3 regions of the Promicromonospora sp. NFX87 genome follow, and region 2 is predicted to be linked to each of the others. Evidence: predicted binding sites of a transcription regulator. Region 2 holds the regulator's gene; each other region holds the start of a gene.
What was found. Region 2 encodes HspR, which represses chaperone genes until heat shock. Its sites were predicted from a motif close to AAGTTGAGTCNNNNNGACTCAACTT; they were not measured.
Positions count from the first base shown of each region.

Region 1: the regulator HspR is predicted to act here: its motif matches at 1,918-1,942, upstream of ACNYC2_RS23030 (Hsp20/alpha crystallin family protein).
Region 3: the regulator HspR is predicted to act here: its motif matches at 1,897-1,921, upstream of clpB (ATP-dependent chaperone ClpB).

Region 1 is NZ_CP183413.1:5,124,413-5,127,683, reverse strand. It holds gene ACNYC2_RS23035 (family 16 glycosylhydrolase) at 1-1,179, opposite strand, end outside; gene ACNYC2_RS23030 (Hsp20/alpha crystallin family protein) at 1,463-1,882, opposite strand; gene ACNYC2_RS23025 (xyloglucanase) at 2,129-3,271, shown strand, end outside.
Region 2 is NZ_CP183413.1:69,587-72,857, forward strand. It holds gene grpE (nucleotide exchange factor GrpE) at 1-488, shown strand, start outside; gene ACNYC2_RS00305 (DnaJ C-terminal domain-containing protein) at 565-1,581, shown strand; gene ACNYC2_RS00310 (heat shock protein transcriptional repressor HspR) at 1,673-2,125, shown strand; gene ACNYC2_RS00315 (DUF1540 domain-containing protein) at 2,288-2,608, shown strand; gene ACNYC2_RS00320 (hypothetical protein) at 2,720-3,271, opposite strand, start outside.
Region 3 is NZ_CP183413.1:5,986,962-5,990,232, reverse strand. It holds gene ACNYC2_RS26835 (carboxyl transferase domain-containing protein) at 1-473, shown strand, start outside; gene ACNYC2_RS26830 (sulfite exporter TauE/SafE family protein) at 509-1,309, opposite strand; gene cpt (chloramphenicol phosphotransferase CPT) at 1,293-1,850, opposite strand; gene clpB (ATP-dependent chaperone ClpB) at 1,971-3,271, shown strand, end outside.

The sequences.
Region 1 (3,271 bases), 1.5 Mb from region 2:
CTGCGGGTTGCGCAGCGCCAGCGTGCCGCTGGTCGAGGCCCACTGCTGGGCTCCGGTGCCGTTGCAGTCCCAGAGCTGGACGGCGGTGCCCGCCGCGGTGCCGCCCCCGGACACGTCGAGGCACTTGCCGAGCGCGCGCACGGTGCCGTCCGTGCCGACCGTCCACTGCTGCGCCGTGTTGCCGTTGCAGTTCGCGAGCTGGATGGGCGTGCCGTTCGCCGTGGCGGCCCCCGCGACGTCGAGGCAGATGCCGTTGCTCGCCCGGATCGTGCCCGTGCGGCTGCCTCCGCCGCCCGTGGAGTCGTAGACGCGCACGTAGTCGACGACCATCTGCTGCGGGAACTGCGTGGTCCCGTCGGGGTAACCGGGCCAGTTGCCGCCGACCGCGACGTTCAGGATGAAGAAGAACGGCTGGTTGAAGACCCACGGGTTGCTGCCCGTGTTCGCCGGTGTGAACGTCTGGTAGGCGTTGCCGTCCACGAGCCAGGTGATCGAGTTGGGGCTCCAGTCGATCGCGAAGGTGTGGAAGTCGTCCGCGAAGGACCAGTTCTGCGGGTGCTGGTACGACCCGGTGATGGGGTTGGCCCCCGAGTAGCCCGGGCCGTGCAGCGTGCCGTGCACCCGGTTGGGTTCGCGGCCGATGTTCTCCATGATGTCGATCTCGCCGGAGTTGGGCCACGGCGTGCCCGGGAACTGGCCGCCGAGCATCCAGAACGCCGGCCAGATGCCCTGCCCGCGCGGGATCTTGATCCGCGCCTCCAGGCGGCCGTACTGCGGCTGCACCTTCCCCTTGGTCGTGAGCCGGGCGGAGGTGTAGCCGCTGCCCTCCTGGCGGGCGGTGATCACCAGGTTGCCGTTGCCGTCCAGGGCGGAGTTGTTCCGCGAGTTCGTGTAGTTCTGCAGCTCGTTGTTGCCCCAGCCGCCCGCGCCGGTCTCGAAGTTCCAGTTGGCGCCGTTGGGCGCGCTGCCCGCGGCGCCGTTGAACTCGTCGGACCAGGTCAGGGCGGCCAGGGCAGCGGCGTCCTGCGCGGCAGCGGTGCCCGACGCCGGCGCGGCCCCGCCGTCGGACCCCTCGGGTGCCGCCGCGGCGGAGGTGACGAGCGAGGCCGACAGGACAAGGGTCAGGGCTGCCACCGCCGTCAGGGCGGTGCGGGTGGTGCGGTGCCTCGTGCTACGCATCGAACGCTCCTTCGCGAACATGTCTCTCCCGCCGCACGGAACCGCGCGACGGGCACAGCAGCGGCAGTCGCGCGCGCACTCCGGTGTGTCACGGGCGATGCGTGAGTGATGACGAAACAGTGCTCACGAAAAGTAGCGGCGTCAGGCGGCACCGCACAACGGTCAGATCGGCACATACGGGTTTTCCCCGAGTCGTCCCACGGCTGCCCGCACATGGCCGGGAACGCGGACGGCGCCCGGCCGCTGGGTGCGGTCGGGCGCCGTCGTGAGGCCGCTGAGGTGATCAGGCGGCGGTCGTGACCTCGATGCGCTGCGGCGTCGTGCCGGCGAAGACGCCGGGGACGGTGACCGTCAGCACGCCTGCGTCGTAGGACGCGGTGACGGCGTCGCCGTCCACGGTCTTCGGCAGCGTGACCGTGCGACGGAAGGAGCCGAAACGGACCTCCGAGATGCGGCGGCCCTCGGACTCCTCCGGGCGCTGGTCCTTGCGCTCGCCGCGGACGACGAGCTTGCGGCCCTCGACCTCGACGGTGATGTCGGCCGCCGGGTCGACGCCCGGCAGGTCGAGGCGGGCGACGAGGTCTTCACCCTCGCGGTAGACGTCGGCCGCGGGCACGGGGCCCTGGGCGTCGGCGGACTGCGGGCTCCACGGGTCGCGGAGCCACGTGTGGGTGAACGGCGAACGGGTCAGAACGGTGGTCATGGTGTTCTCCTCCGGATGGGATTGATGTCAGTCTCAACCTGAGTCGACCCGACTCAATTTCCGGGTTCGCCGACGGCGGACGGTGAGCCGTGGTGGTCATGGTGCGTAGCGCCCACAAACGAGCCTGAAGAGGATCCCGGCCAGCGGCAACCTTTTGCAGTGTCTGTGACCACTAGGAGGTGGATCAGGCCACTCCGTTGCCTGATCCACCTCCTCCGGTGAATCACATACAAGGAGCACATCCCCATGGACAACCCCACGCACCGCGCGCGCCGCGGGCGCCGCGGGCGTTACCGCCGCCGCTGGATCGCCACCGGTCTGTTGGTCGGCGTAACCGCCGTCGTCGCGCCAGGCCTCGTGTTCGCGCAGGAGGACTCGCCGTTGGCCGGCTTGACCGCCGTCGTCGCGCCAGGCCTCGTGTCCGCGCGGGAGGACTCGCCGTCCACGACGGTCGACGGCAGCGCCGACAACCAGCAGGCCCCCGTGCGCAGTGGCACGGTGCTCGATGACAACGGCTCCTCCGCCGGCACCAGCGTCCAGCAGGAGCTGGCGGCGTCGGCCCAGCCCCAGACGGCTGGGTCCGGATCGTACAAGTGGAAGAACGTCCAGGTGGTGGGCGGCGGCTACGTCACCGGGCTGGTGTTCAACCAGAAGGAGAAGGGCCTGCTGTACGCGCGCACCGACATGGGCGGCGCCTACCGCTGGAACGCCACGGCCGAGCGCTGGATCCCGCTGACCGACTGGCTCGGCGAGAAGGACTGGAACCTGCTGGGCATCGACGCGGTGGCCACCGACCCCGTCGACCCCAACCGGCTCTACCTCATGGCGGGCACCTACACCAACAACTGGGCGGGCAACGGCGCGATCCTGCGCTCCACCGACCGGGGCCGCACCTTCAAGCGCACCAATCTGCCCTTCAAGGGGGGCAGCAACGAGGACGGCCGCGGGGCGGGCGAACGGCTCGTGGTCGACCCGGCCGACCACGGCACCCTGCTGCTGGGCAGCCGCAAGAACGGCCTGTGGCGCAGCACCGACTACGGCGTGACATGGAGCCAGGTCTCCTCGTTCCCCGTCAAGGACGGGGCGAGCAGCGGCGGGGGCATCTCCTTCGTGACGTACGGCCCGAGCGGCAGCAAGACGATCTACGTCGGCGTCGGCGACTCGTCGACCTCTCTCTACCGCTCCACCGACGGCGGCAGCACCTGGCAGGCCGTCCTCGGGCAGCCCACCGGCCAGATGCCGCAGCACGGCGTGCTCTCCGGTGACGGCTCGCTGTACGTGACGTACACCAACGCCCTCGGACCCAACGGCGTGACGGGGGGCTCGGTGTGGAAGTACACGCCGGCCAGCGGGGCGTGGATGAACGTCTCCCCGTCCCAGGGCAGCTAC
Region 2 (3,271 bases):
ACGCCGACCCGCTGGAAGGGCTCGACTTCGAGCCGTCCGGTGAGGCGGCCGAGGCCTCCGAGGTCCTCAAGGCGAAGGCTGAGGCCGCGGAGCACCTGGACGCGCTGCAGCGCGAGCGGGCCAGCTTCACGAACTACCGCAACCGGGCGCTGCGCGACCAGGAGGCCGCGCGGAACCGGGGCGTGCAGGACGTGCTGGCCGCACTGCTGCCCGTGCTCGACGACGTCGAGCGCGCGAAGCAGCACGGCGAGCTGAGCGGAACCATGGCGGCGATCGCGGAGAAGCTCGACCAGAGCCTGCAGAAGTTCGGCGTCGAGCGGTTCGGCAAGGTGGGGGAGGAGTTCGACCCCAACCTGCACGAGGCGCTCATGCACTCGACCGACGCTGACGCGACAGCCTCCACGGTGAACCTCGTGGTGGAGCCCGGGTACAAGATCGGCGAGAAGGTGGTCCGGGCGGCACGCGTGGGCGTCGTCGGACCGGAGTGACTTCTCGGTGGTCGGGCTTGCCGAGACCAAGGTCTCGGCAAGCCCGACCACCGATATCGACGCGGAAGGAGGTGCCATGACCGGTCAGGACTGGATGGAGAAGGACTTCTACGCCGTGCTGGGCGTACCCAAGGACGCCGACGACGCGGCCATCAAGAAGGCCTATCGCAAGCTGGCGCGGCAGCACCATCCCGACCAGAACCAGGGCAACGCGTCCGCCGAGACCAGGTTCAAGGAGATCGGCGAGGCGTACTCGGTGCTGTCCGACCCGGAGCAGCGCCGGCAGTACGACGCGGTGCGTGCGATGGCCGGTGGCGCTCGCTTCTCCGCCGGGCCCGGCGGTGCCGGGGCGGGCGGCTTCGAGGACATCATGGGCGCCATGTTCGGCGGCGGGCAGGGCCCCGCCGGCCGGGGTGGGCCACGGGTCCGCTATTCGCAGGGCGGTGGCGCATCCCCGGGCTTCGAGGACATCCTCGGCTCGATGTTCGGCGCCGGGGGCCGGTCCGCCTACGGTTCGACCGGCCCGACGGGGTTCGGTGCGCCGACCAAGGGTGCCGACGTCGTCGCGCAGGTCACGCTGCCGTTCCGTGCGGCAGTGGAGGGCACTACCGCCGAGCTGGACGTCAACGGCCGCACCATCACCGCCCGGATCCCCGCGGGGATCAACGACGGCAAGAAGATCCGGCTGCGCGGCAAGGGCAAGCCGGGCGTCGCCGGTGGCCCCGCGGGTGACCTGGTGGTCACGGTGCACGTGGCGCCGCATCCCGTCTGGACGCTGGACGGGCTCGACCTGCGCATGACCGTGCCCGTCACGTTCGCCGAGGCCGCACTCGGGACCACGCTGGAGGTACCGACCCTCGACGGCACCACCGTGCGGCTGAAGGTGCCTGCGGGCACCCCGTCGGGACGGTCGCTGCGCGTCAAGGGGCGCGGCGTGCACACGGCGACCGCGAACGGCGACCTGCTCGTCAGCGTCCAGGTGGTCGTGCCGCAGAAGCTCAGCAAGAAGGCCAGGCAGGCGATCGAGACGTTCGCCGCGGAGAGCGACGGCGAGGACGTACGCGCCGGTCTGGTCGAGCGGGCGACGGAATGACCGCAAGCGCGGTGGGGCACGGTCCCCACCGCGCCGCGGTCGGTTAACCTGCCCGCACGCAGTTCCGAGCGAACGAGACAGGGAGGGGCACATGCTCGACGACGACGCACCCGTGCTCACCGTCTCCAAGGCAGCGGAGCTGGCCGGCATGCACCCGCAGACCCTGCGCCAGTACGACCGGCTCGGCCTGGTGGTACCCCGGCGAACTCGTGGCCGTGGCCGCCGCTACTCGCGCCGGGACGTGGCGCGTCTTCTGCAGGTACAGCGGCTCGCGCAGGTCGAGGGCATCAACCTGGCCGGGATCAAGCGCATCCTCGCCCTCGAGGCGCACGTCTCGGTCCTGGAGGAACGCCTCGGTGACCTGCTGATGCGGGTCCAGGAGGAGGGGCGCGTGTTCGCCGCGGGTCCGGCCGCCGGCGACGTCGTCGTCGTGCAGCGTGGCCAGCGGGTCCGGAGCGCGGCGATGCGCGTCGACCTCGAGCATCGCGGCGTCGGCGGTGGAGCAGTGGTGCTCTGGCGGCCGTCACCTCGGCGCGAGGACTGAGCGCTCCCGGCCACCGGCCAATTTCGGTAACGCAATTCTTTCGTTAATCGAGAATGCGCCGAAAGAGATAGGTAAGGCATTCCTTGCTCTACACGTTCTGCATTTCCGGAATATGATCGAGATATTCCGGAAGTTCAAGCGCGGACCAACGAGGAGTGAGTCATGAGCACGCTGATGGAAATGCCCGAGGTCGCCGAGTGCTCGATCGACGGCTGCGGCTACAACCACGACCACGGCTGCCACGCCGGGGCCGTCACCATCGCAGGTCACGAGGGTGACGCCTCGTGCGCGACGTTCATCCCGCTGAGCACCAAGGGCGGCCTCGACAAGGTCATCGCGCACGTCGGTGCCTGCCAGCGCGGTGAGTGCGTGCACAACGACCACCTGGAGTGCGGCGCCGCGTCGATCCGCGTGGGTGCTGGGCCCGAGCAGCCGGGGCACGCCGACTGCCTCACCTTCCAGGAGCGCGGACCGGCCCTGTAGCAAGCGCCGGGGCAAGAACGAGGCAGAGCGCCCGCTCGACGGTGAGCGGGCGCTCTCGCTTGTTCGTTCGACGTCCGCGGTTCGACGTCCGCGGCTCAGCGGCTCAGCGGCTCAGCGAGCCAGGTGGTCCAGGAGGAGCAGCGCGTCGTCGTGCGTCCCCGGCAGGCGCTCCACCCACACCCGGGTCGGCCTGCGCACCTCGGTGGTGAGGCCGAGCACCTCGGCGTTGCGCTCCACCACGCGGCGCAGCGACTGACCGAGCTCCGCGGTGGCGGGGCCGCGCTCGCACAGCACCACGAAGGTGCCGTCGCCGACAGCGGCCATCGGGTGGCCCTCACCGAAGACCTGGTGCAGGGTGCGGCCGATCGCCGCCGAGCGCGCGAGCCGCTGCCAGGTGTCGAGGCTGTCGAGGCCGACGTCCAGCACGAGCAGGCAGTGGGTGGTTCCGGCGGTGGAGCCGACGCGTTGCGCGGTGCCGTAGGTCTCGCGCAGTCGCTCGCCCAGGTACTCACCGGTCGGCAGGCCTGTTGACGGGTCGTGCGTGGCCACCTGGTAGGGGACCCGCTCGCGCTCTCCGACCCAGCCGATCGCCGCGGCACGCAGCGCGCCGACGTCGGTGGGGCGGCCGAAAGCGGCGTACAGGCAGGCGACGTCGTCCAGCGC
Region 3 (3,271 bases), 610 kb from region 2:
TCGCGGTGATCGACACCCCGGGCGCCGAGCTCTCGCAGGCCGCCGAGGAGGGGGCGCTCGCCGGCGAGATCGCGCGCTGCATGGCGGCGCTCACCCGGATGACGGTGCCGACGCTGTCGGTGATCCTCGGCCAGGGCTGCGGCGGCGGGGCGCTCGCGCTGCTGCCCGCGCAGGTGGTGATCGCCGCGGAGCACGCCTGGCTGTCGCCGCTGCCGCCCGAGGGGGCGAGCGTCATCGTGCACGGGGACACCACGCACGCGGAGCAGATGGCGGAGGCTCAGCACATCCGGGCCGTCGACCTGCTCACCGAGGGCGCCGTGCAGCGCGTGGTCCCGGAGCGGGAGGCGGACACCGCCCGCGACGTAGCGGTAGCGGTCGCCGCGGAGTGCGCAGCGGTGCTGCGGGAGCTGGACACCGACTCGGTGATCGGCAATCCGTCACGTGATCGGCAGTCCGAGTTGCCGATTACCTGACGGACTACCGATCACCCAGGCATCGGCCTCGCTGCTCAGTGCCGTGGCTTCTGGAGGGCCTTGCGGATCTGCTGGACCAAGGCGAAGACGAGGAGCGCGGCGAACGCGATCGACGCGACGTCGTCGGGCATGACCACCGACAGGCTCGCGCCGCCGAACGAGAAGCCCGATGCCACGAGGCCGATGAGCGCGGCCATCTTCAGGTGGACCAGCCGGTTGCGGGCATTGACCCAGGTGCCGGAGATCGCGGTCGGGATCATCGCGACCAGCGACGTGCCCTTGGCCAGCGCGGGTGCGAAGTCGAACAGTGCGGACAGGCCGGGGACGGCGAGCTGACCGCCGCCGATGCCGAGCAGGCCGGACGCGACGCCCATGACCAGGCCGAGCCCGATCATTCCCGCCCCGTCGAGCACGCTGGGCAGCCCCTCGGCGGTGTCGACGGACGGCGGTTCCCCGAACGCGTCCATCACGGACCGCACGATCCCCGCGACCAGCACCCCGACGAAGAGCCAGCGCAGCAGGGTTTCCGGCACGCGGGCGAGCAGCCGCGCGCCGACGACGGCGCCGATCACCGCGCCCACGACGAGCAGTCCGGCGGCGATCAGGTCGACGGCGTCGTGGGTCAGGTACGGGATGGACCCGACGATCGCCGCGGGCAGGATCGCCGCGAGCGAGTAGGCGCTGGCCCGGCGCTGCGTGAGGCCGCCGAGCGACGTCAGGAGCGGCACCATGACGATGCCGCCACCCAGACCGAACAGCCCGGAGAAGGTGCCGCCGACGACCCCGACGAGGACGGCGCGGGGAGGTGTCAGGGACTCGTCAGTCTGTTCGCTCACCCCGCGATGATCTCAGGTGTGCCGCGATGGTCCGTGCGCAGTCCATCGAGCTGGTGTGCGTGGTGTCGACCTCTAGGTCGTAGGTGACCCCCTCGTGGACGACGTCTGCCTGCTTCGCGGCCATGCCCGCGACGCGGTCGCCGCGGGCGGCCTCGCGCGCCTCCGCGACCGCCGCGTCGCAGCGCACGCCGACCCACAGGGTCGGGACGTCGCCCAGGGCATCGAGCCAGCGCCGCTGGGACGCGGCGCGCCCGAGGAACACGTCGTCGACCACGATGTGCGCCCCGGCGCGTGCCATGGCGACCAGCCCGGCGATCCAGGCGTCCTGCAGCGCCATGAACTCCTGCCCGACGTCGACGCCGCCGTCGTCCGCGAAACCGATCCCGTCGCCCCCGGTGGTCAGGCGGGCGGGCATCGCGTCGACGAGGGTGTCGATGCTGAGGGACAGCCAGGCATCGGGCAGGACGGTCTGCAGGCCGCGCGCTAGGCCGGACTTCCCGGAGCTCGAACCGCCGTTGAGGACGATCACCTGGGTGTTCATGCCGCAACGGTACGAGTGTGGGTGGCGCACGCTACAGTGAATTCCAGGGTTGAGCGGAGTAGACTCAACTTTGAACGCGGTCCTGCCGCGCAAGACTTCAGCACCATCCTGGGAGGCCTCATGGACACCAAGTTCACGACCATGTCGCAGCAGGCGATCGGCGACGCGATCCAGTCGGCGTCGGCTGCCGGCAACCCGCAGCTCGAGCCGGTCCACCTGCTGGCGTCGCTGCTCCAGCAGGAGCGCGGCGTCGCCGTCGGCCTGCTCGATGCGGTCGGGGCCAGTGCCCAGACCATCGGTCAGCGCGTGCGCGCGGCTCTGGTGGCGCTGCCCCAGGCCAGTGGCACGACCACCGCCCAGCCGAGCGCGAGCAGGGCCATGGCCACCGTCCTGGACCTGGCGTCCAAGGAAGCACAGGGGCTGGGTGACGAGTACGTCTCCACCGAGCACCTGCTCATCGCCGTCGCGGCAGGGCAGTCGCCCGCGGCCCAGATCCTGTCCGACGCCGGAGCCACTGCCGACGCCCTGCGCGCCGCGCTGCCCGCCGTCCGTGGGGCCGGCCGGGTCACGAGCCCCAATCCCGAGGGCACGTACAAGGCGCTCGAGCAGTACGGCACCGACCTGACGCAGCGCGCCCGCGACGGCAAGCTCGACCCGGTGATCGGCCGGGACTCGGAGATCCGTCGCGTGATCCAGGTGCTGAGCCGCCGCACCAAGAACAACCCGGTACTCATCGGTGAGCCGGGCGTCGGCAAGACGGCGGTCGTCGAAGGGCTGGCCCAGCGGGTCGTGGCCGGTGACGTGCCCGAGTCCCTCAAGGGCAAGCGCCTCGTCGCGCTCGACCTGGCCTCGATGGTGGCCGGGGCGAAGTACCGCGGCGAGTTCGAGGAGCGCCTCAAGGCGGTTCTGGAGGAGATCACGGCGTCCGACGGCGAGGTGGTCACCTTCATCGACGAGCTGCACACCGTGGTCGGCGCGGGCGCCGGAGGCGAGGGCGCGATGGACGCGGGCAACATGCTCAAGCCGATGCTCGCCCGCGGTGAGCTGCGCATGGTGGGCGCCACCACGCTCGACGAGTACCGCGAGCACATCGAGAAGGACCCGGCCCTGGAGCGGCGGTTCCAGCAGGTCTTCGTGGGTGAGCCCTCGGTGGAGGACACCGTGGCGATCCTGCGCGGGCTCAAGGAGCGCTACGAGGCGCACCACAAGGTGACGATCGCGGACTCCGCCCTCGTGGCCGCCGCATCGCTCTCCGACCGCTACATCTCCGGTCGGCAGCTGCCCGACAAGGCGATCGACCTGGTCGACGAGGCCGCGTCGCGGCTGCGCATGGAGCTCGACTCCTCCCCGGTGGAGGTCGACGAGCTGCAGCGTGCCGTCACGCGCCTCGAGATGGAGGAGGTGGTGCTGTCCGAGTCGGA